One region of the Bradyrhizobium genosp. SA-4 str. CB756 genome, then DNA from elsewhere that is predicted to be linked to it. Evidence: riboswitches for the same ligand, from Rfam matches in the RefSeq annotation. Region 1 holds a riboswitch; the other holds the start of a gene.
What was found. A riboswitch is a leader RNA that binds a small molecule or an ion and turns the genes downstream of it on or off. The one in region 1 is predicted to bind cobalamin.
Positions count from the first base shown of each region.

Region 2: linked by a shared signal. The riboswitch ahead of BRAGE_RS0123275 (TonB-dependent receptor) and the one ahead of BRAGE_RS0122340 (DUF1636 family protein) in region 1 are both predicted to bind cobalamin.

Region 1 is NZ_KI421499.1:4,556,338-4,559,742, reverse strand. Features, by position in the region: gene BRAGE_RS0122350 (cobyric acid synthase) at 1-741, opposite strand, end outside; gene cobO (cob(I)yrinic acid a,c-diamide adenosyltransferase) at 747-1,379, opposite strand; cobalamin riboswitch at 1,420-1,640, shown strand; gene BRAGE_RS0122340 (DUF1636 family protein) at 1,737-2,111, shown strand; gene cobW (cobalamin biosynthesis protein CobW) at 2,108-3,142, shown strand; gene cobN (cobaltochelatase subunit CobN) at 3,142-3,405, shown strand, end outside.
Region 2 is NZ_KI421499.1:4,750,745-4,754,149, reverse strand. Features, by position in the region: gene BRAGE_RS0123275 (TonB-dependent receptor) at 1-1,454, opposite strand, end outside; cobalamin riboswitch at 1,581-1,788, opposite strand; gene BRAGE_RS0123270 (DUF2147 domain-containing protein) at 2,027-2,497, shown strand; gene BRAGE_RS0123265 (oxidoreductase) at 2,685-3,405, shown strand, end outside.

The sequences.
Region 1 (3,405 bases):
GGGCTTGCGCGCATCACTGAGGCCCAGCGCGTCCTCGGCCGGCAGTTCGCCCGCGCGGGCGAACCAGGGCAGCACGCCGAGGCCGCGCCACGCAGTCTTCTCTTCGATCAGCCTGTAGCCGTCGTCAAACAGCGTGGGATCGCCGCGGAACTTGTTGATGACAAAGCCCTGGATCATCGCGGCATCGTCGGGGTCGATCACCGTCCTGATGCCGACGAGCTGGGCGATGACGCCGCCGCGATCGATGTCGCCAACGAGCACGACCGGCACGTCGGCCTTGCGCGCAAAGCCCATATTGGCGATGTCGGCCTTGCGCAGATTCACCTCGGCCGGACTGCCCGCGCCTTCGACCAGCACCAGATCAGCGCGCGCCTTCAACCGCTCAAAGCTCTCCAGCACCGCGCCCATCAGCGAGGGCTTCATCGCGGCGTATTCGCGCGCCCGCGCGGTGGCGATGCGTTTTCCATGCACGACGATTTGCGCGCCGACATCGGTCTCGGGCTTCAGCAGCACCGGGTTCATGTCGGTGTGCGGCTCGACGCCCGCCGCGAGCGCTTGAAGCGCCTGCGCACGCCCGATCTCGCCGCCATCGACGGTGACGGCCGCATTGTTCGACATGTTCTGCGGCTTGAAGGGAAGTACGCGCAAGGCCCGCCGTGTGAAGGCGCGCGCGAGGCCGGCCACGATGAGCGACTTGCCCACGTCCGAGCCGGCCCCCTGGATCATCAGTGCGCGTGCCATCGCGCTCAGAACTCGACGCCGGCTTGCGCCTTGATGCCGGAGCGGAAGGGATGCTTGACCAGCGTCATCTCGGTGACGAGATCGGCGATCTCGATCAGCTCGTCCTTCGCGTTGCGCCCGGTGAGCACGACGTGCGTCATCGGCGGCTTCGAGGTCAGGAAGTCGACGACCTCGGCGATGTCGAGATAGTCGTAGCGCAGCGCGATGTTGATCTCGTCGAGCACGACCATGCGCAGGTTCGAATCGAGGATCAGCTCCTTGGCCTTCTCCCAGCCGGCGCGGGCGGCGGCAATGTCGCGGGCGCGGTCCTGCGTTTCCCAGGTGAAGCCTTCGCCCATGGCATGGAACTGGCAGAGCTCGCCGAAATGGCCCGTGAGCAGACGCCGCTCGCCAGTATCCCAGGCACCCTTGATGAACTGCACGACAGCGCAGGGGAAGCCATGGGCGACGCAGCGGACGATCATGCCGAAGGCCGAGGACGACTTGCCCTTGCCGGCGCCGGTGTGGACGATGATCAGGCCCTTTTCGCCGCTCTTGGTCGCCATGATCTTGTCGCGGGCGGCCTTCTTCTTCGCCATTTTCTGGGCGTGGCGGGCGTCGGTTTCCTCAGTGGTTTGGGTATCCGGTTCTGGCGTCATCGGTCCCGGTCCTTCGGCTTGACAAGAGGCGGCCGGGGGCAAATGGTGGCCCGGCACTGGTTCCTGTCCTATGACAGGCGAAGAGGGAATGCGATAGGGTCCGAATCGGCAAGATTTGGGTCCAAAATGCAGCCGCCCCCGCGACCGTGACCGGAGAGATGCCCGAAGCCACTGATCCCCTAGGGGATCGGGAAGGCGGGGATCGAAGGGCCAAAACCCTGCTCCGCAAGCCGGGAGACCTGCCAGCGCGGACGAGTTTTGGACCGGCGGACGGGGTGTTCCGCGACGGGGAAACGGGCCTTCACGAGAATGGTCCGTGTGCCTCTTCGCCTCCCGCTGTTTATTCTGGAAGAGGCGATGACCGTCACACTTCACGTCTGCATCACCTGCCGCGCTGGCCAGACGCTTGGCGAAGGCGAGACCACACCCGGCAAGCGCCTGCATGGCGCGATCCTCGAGGCCGGCGTGCCCGAGGGCGTCAACGTGGTTCCCGTCGAATGCCTGTCTGCATGCAGCCAGGGCTGCTCGGTCGCGCTCAGCGCGCCCGGCCGCTGGTCCTATGTCTATGGCCGCCTGTCGGATGCGAACGCGCAGGACGTGGTCGCGGGCGCCGCGGCCTATGCGGCCGCGCCCGACGGCCTCGTGCCGTGGCGCAGCCGGCCCGAAATCTTCCGCAAGCAGTCGCTTGCCCGCATTCCCCCCATTGCCGTGTTGCCGGAGGCCGCCGAATGAACTCGCTCGCAAAAGTCCCTGTCACGGTGGTCACGGGCTTTCTCGGCTCCGGCAAGACGACGCTGATCCAGCATCTGCTCAGCAATGCCAATGGCAAGAAGCTCGCCGTGCTGGTCAACGAGTTCGGCAGCGAGGGCGTCGACGGCGAGATCCTGAAATCCTGCGCCGATGCCAACTGCCCGGAGGAGAATATCGTCGAGCTCGCCAATGGCTGCATCTGCTGCACCGTTGCCGACGATTTCATTCCGACCATGGAGCAGTTGCTGGCGCGCCCGGTGCGGCCCGATCACATCCTGATCGAGACCTCGGGCCTGGCGCTGCCAAAACCGCTGCTGAAAGCATTCGACTGGCCGGAGATCCGCTCGCGCATCACCGTCGACGGCGTGATCGCGCTCGCCGATGCCGAGGCGGTTGCCGCCGGTCGCTTCGCGCCGGACCCGGCGGCTGTCGAAGCGCAGCGCGCCGCGGACGAAAATCTCGATCACGAGACGCCGCTCTCGGAGGTGTTCGAGGACCAGATCGCCTGCGCAGATATCGTGCTGCTGACCAAGGCCGATCTCGCCGGCAGCGCCGGCATTGAAGCCGCCAAGGCCGCGATCGCCGCCGAGATGCCGCGCCGCGTGCCGATGCTGCCCGTCACCGACGGTGCGATCGACGCGCGCGTCATTCTCGGGCTCGGCGCCGCCGCCGAGAACGATCTTGCCGCGCGCCCGTCGCATCACGATGGCGAGGAGGAGCACGAGCACGATGATTTCGCCTCCGTCGTGATCGATCTTCCGGAGGTTGCGGATGTCGATACGCTGGTTGCGTCGGTGCAGAGGCTGGCGCGCGAGCAGAACGTGCTGCGTGCCAAGGGCTACATCGCGGTCGCGGGCAAGCCGATGCGCCTGCTGCTTCAGGCCGTCGGCGAGCGCGTGCGCCACCAGTTCGACAAGCCCTGGGGCGCGGGTCTCAGGCAGTCGAAGCTCGTCGTGATCGGCGAGCATGGCGATATCGATGAGGCCGCGATCAAGGCGGGATTGGGAGTCTGATGCACGTCGTCTTCCGCGAGAGCCGGGGTCTCGAGGAGACCGCGACGCCAAGAGACATCGGCCAGGACCCGGCCGATCTCGTGGTGCTCTCGTACTCGGATTCCGACCTTGCCGCATTCGCGGCGGGCTGGCGGCGCGGCCGTAGCAGCCTGCCGTCGCTGCGGCTCGCCAATCTCGCGGAGCTGCGTCATCCGCTCTCGGTCGACACCTATATCGAGCGCACGCTGTCGCAGGCGCGCGGCATCCTGGTGCGTCTGATCGGC
Region 2 (3,405 bases), 190 kb from region 1:
CGGTCGGGATTGAGCAGGTCGACGTAGTCGTTGAAGAACAGCGTGTCCTGCGAGACGTTGAACTGGTTGTTGCTCGCCGCCACGGTCGCGACGAAGCGGTTGTCCATTCCGCCAATGCTGGAATTGACGGTGAGGTCGGTGATGTTGCCGTAGAGCCGCTGCGCGTGATCCAGCGCCAGGCGCTCGCGATAGATGCTCTGCGCGCCGGCGAAGTTGCCGACAGTCTGGTCGAACGACGAGATCTCGTTGTTGAACCAGTGCCGGTGCGCGTCATAGCCGTAGACTTGGCTGCGCAGCGAGATGCTGTTGGTGATGTCCCATTGGAAGCCGCTGCGCAGCCAGAGCTCACTGGCGCCGCTGTGATTGTCGAGCACGTTGTAACTCGTGGTCAGCGTACGCGCGTCGATCGTCGGCGGGACTGGCGTGCCGCCGCCGAGGTAATAGTTGCTCCAGACCCCCGAGACGATGCCATTCGTCGGCACGATGCCCGGCCCGTTCGCCGGTACGATCGGCGTGCCCCAGTAGAAGCGGTCCTTGTCCTGCCTGTATTCGGCTGCGCCCCAGACCTTCAGGCTATCGTTGACGCGATAATTCAGCTGGCCCGAGACATTGCTGAGCCTGGAGTAGCTGTCCTCGATGAAGCTCTTGTCGTTGAAATGGCTGATGTCGAAGCGGTAGTCGAGGCCATCGATCAGCGTAGAGCCGCCCGAACCATAACCGGCGCGATAGCCGTTGAAGGAATCGTAGGAGGTGAAGGCTTCGTTGACGATCGGACCGGTATGCGGCGCTTTGGTCACGTAGTTGACGGCGCCGCCGGTTGCGCCAAGACCTGCCACCAGCGAGTCCGGTCCCTTGATGATCTCGACCTGCTGCAGGCCCGCGACATCCATGGGACGGCCGGTCATGGTCGACGGCCCGATCGGAATGCCGTTGTAGAGGGTGTTGAGCTGATCGCCGGAAAAGCCGCGCATCGAGAAGATCGCTGGTGCCCCGGGCGCATCGCCGCCAGTCACGCCGACTGCCGCCTTTGCGACGTCGGTGGTGGTCCGGATGCCCAGGTCCTGCATGGTCTGCTGGCTGATGACCTCGACGGTCGCCGGCGTCTCCCGGGCCGAAATGCCGAGGCGAGAGGAGACCCCGGCGACGGCGGCGGTGTTCAACGGTGTCGTGTCGCCGGCGGGCGGGTTGGTGGGCCTTGCAGCGATCGGTGCTGTCGGTCTTCGCCCCGTGGCCCGGCGGGCGGTCCGAGGCTTTTGGTTGCCCGGGCTGATTGCAGGCGCCGTCCTCGGTGTGGACGGGGAGACAGTCACTGGACCGATCTCCACGGGCGGCTTGTCACGGTCCACGCTCTGCGCGATCGCAGCCGCCGACAGCGACACGGAAGAGAGCAGGGAGATCAGGAAAACACGTGAATAGCCTGGCGCAACGCCGGCACGAGAATGAAGAGTTTGCACGACAACGCTCTGCGGCGACGCAAATAAACTGTCACCGCGGTTGCCTTAGTCATCTACCTTCGCCCCAGGCGGCAGATGCAGCGGCTACTTGTCCGACATCGGGGCACCCCGCCCAATGCGTTCGCGCGTGACTCATGGCTGGCAGCAGGTTTCCTGGCTCGCGGGTCATCGCCTTCGACCGCCTTCCCAGAGGCCCGAACGGGGCTCCAGTGGTTCGTTTGGTCGTCGGCTATCCGCCTACAGTTGCGGGGGCAGCCGCGGAATTGTCCGTCGAGACGGACGCACCGCATTCCCTTGAATAGTCCTTGCGGACACTACCGATCATGAAACTGGCAGCTGGCGATGAAGCCGTCAATATCCGAAGGGGACCCGTCGATTGGCCCGACCTTCGATAATGGCCATGTGTGGCTGTTTTGCCCGACCATCCAAATTCGCGCCGGCATCGATTGGCGCGCGGCGCAATTCCGCTGGCGCCTTCTGCCGCTGCAAACGCTGTTCCCGAAATCTAGAGACATTTGCGAGACCTGCGAGCGCTTCGATCGCTCGCCCAACCGCAAACCAAGGAACGCACCATGCAAACGTCGCTTCACTCCCGTCGATCCGCCATCTTCCTGCTGATGGCAGCCGTGAACATCGGACAGATTTCGATGGCGCACGGCGAGGTGCCAGTCCCCGATGCGATCGTCGGGACATGGGAGGCGGACGACGGCACGGTGAAGCTCGACATGTTCAGGAGCGGAACGGAATTCCAGGCGCGCATGCTCTACGGCAACGAGATCGTGGAGGCGGACAACGTGACCTTCAAGAAGGACGCCAAGAACCCCGATCCCGCGCTGCGTGCGCGGTCGCTGAAGAACATTGTCTTCATCGCCGGCTTGCGCTGGGAGGATGGCGAGTGGGGCGGCGGCACGATCTATGACGCCTCGTCCGGCCGCACCTACAACTGCAAGGCCACCGTCAAGGACGGCAAGATGCACCTCCGAGGCTATCTCGGGCTGCCCGCGATGGGACAAACCCGCACATTCCACCGCGCTCGCGGCTGAACGGATTTCCGCCAGGCCCGAACTGTCTTGCCAAAGCGCGGTCGCTGGTACCGCGCTTTTTCTTGGGAATACAGCGGCCCAAATCGGTCGTCAGGATTGGCGTGTTATGCAAGTCTATTGGCGCGCTTGGTCAGTCAATTCCTGCCACGGAGGCCGCAGGATAAGACAGGAACGAAGAGAGGTTGAAATGTTCGACAAGTCGAAGAGAACGGCGCTCGTCACCGGAGCGTCCTCCGGCATGGGCAAGGAAATCGCAAGGCGTCTTATCAAGGACGGATTCCAGGTCTTCGTCGCCGCGCGGCACGTCGACAAGATGGATGATCTCGTCGAGCTCGGGGCGAGGTCCCTGAGAATGGACATTTCGAGCGAGTCCGACATCCAGGCGACGGTCGATGCCATCCTGCGCGAGGTGGATGGCGTCGATGTGCTCGTCAACAACGCCGGCTTCGGCCTCTACGGTCCCGTCGAGGAGGTCGGCATCGACGAAGCGCGTTACCAGTTCGAGGTGAACCTGTTCGGCGCCGCTCGCCTGACGCAGCTTCTCTTGCCGAAGATGCGCGAAAAGCGCGCAGGCACGATCGTCAACATCACCTCGATGGGCGGCAAGATCTACACCCTCCTGGGTGCCTGGTACCATGCGACCAAGCATGCGCTGGAAGGCTGGTCCGATTGCCTGCGACTTGAACTGGCTCCGTTCGGCATCAAGGTCGTCGTCGTCGAGCCCGGCCTGATCGAGACGGGATTTGGCGATGTGGTTGCCAATGGCCTGCTCAAACGATCGGGTGGAGGTCCTTACGCCAAGCTGACGCAGGCCGTCGCGAAATCGACCCGTGCGGCTTATGGACAGGGACGCGGCACCAATCCAAGCGTCATCGCCGGCGTCGTGTCCAGGGCCGTGAAGGAGCCAA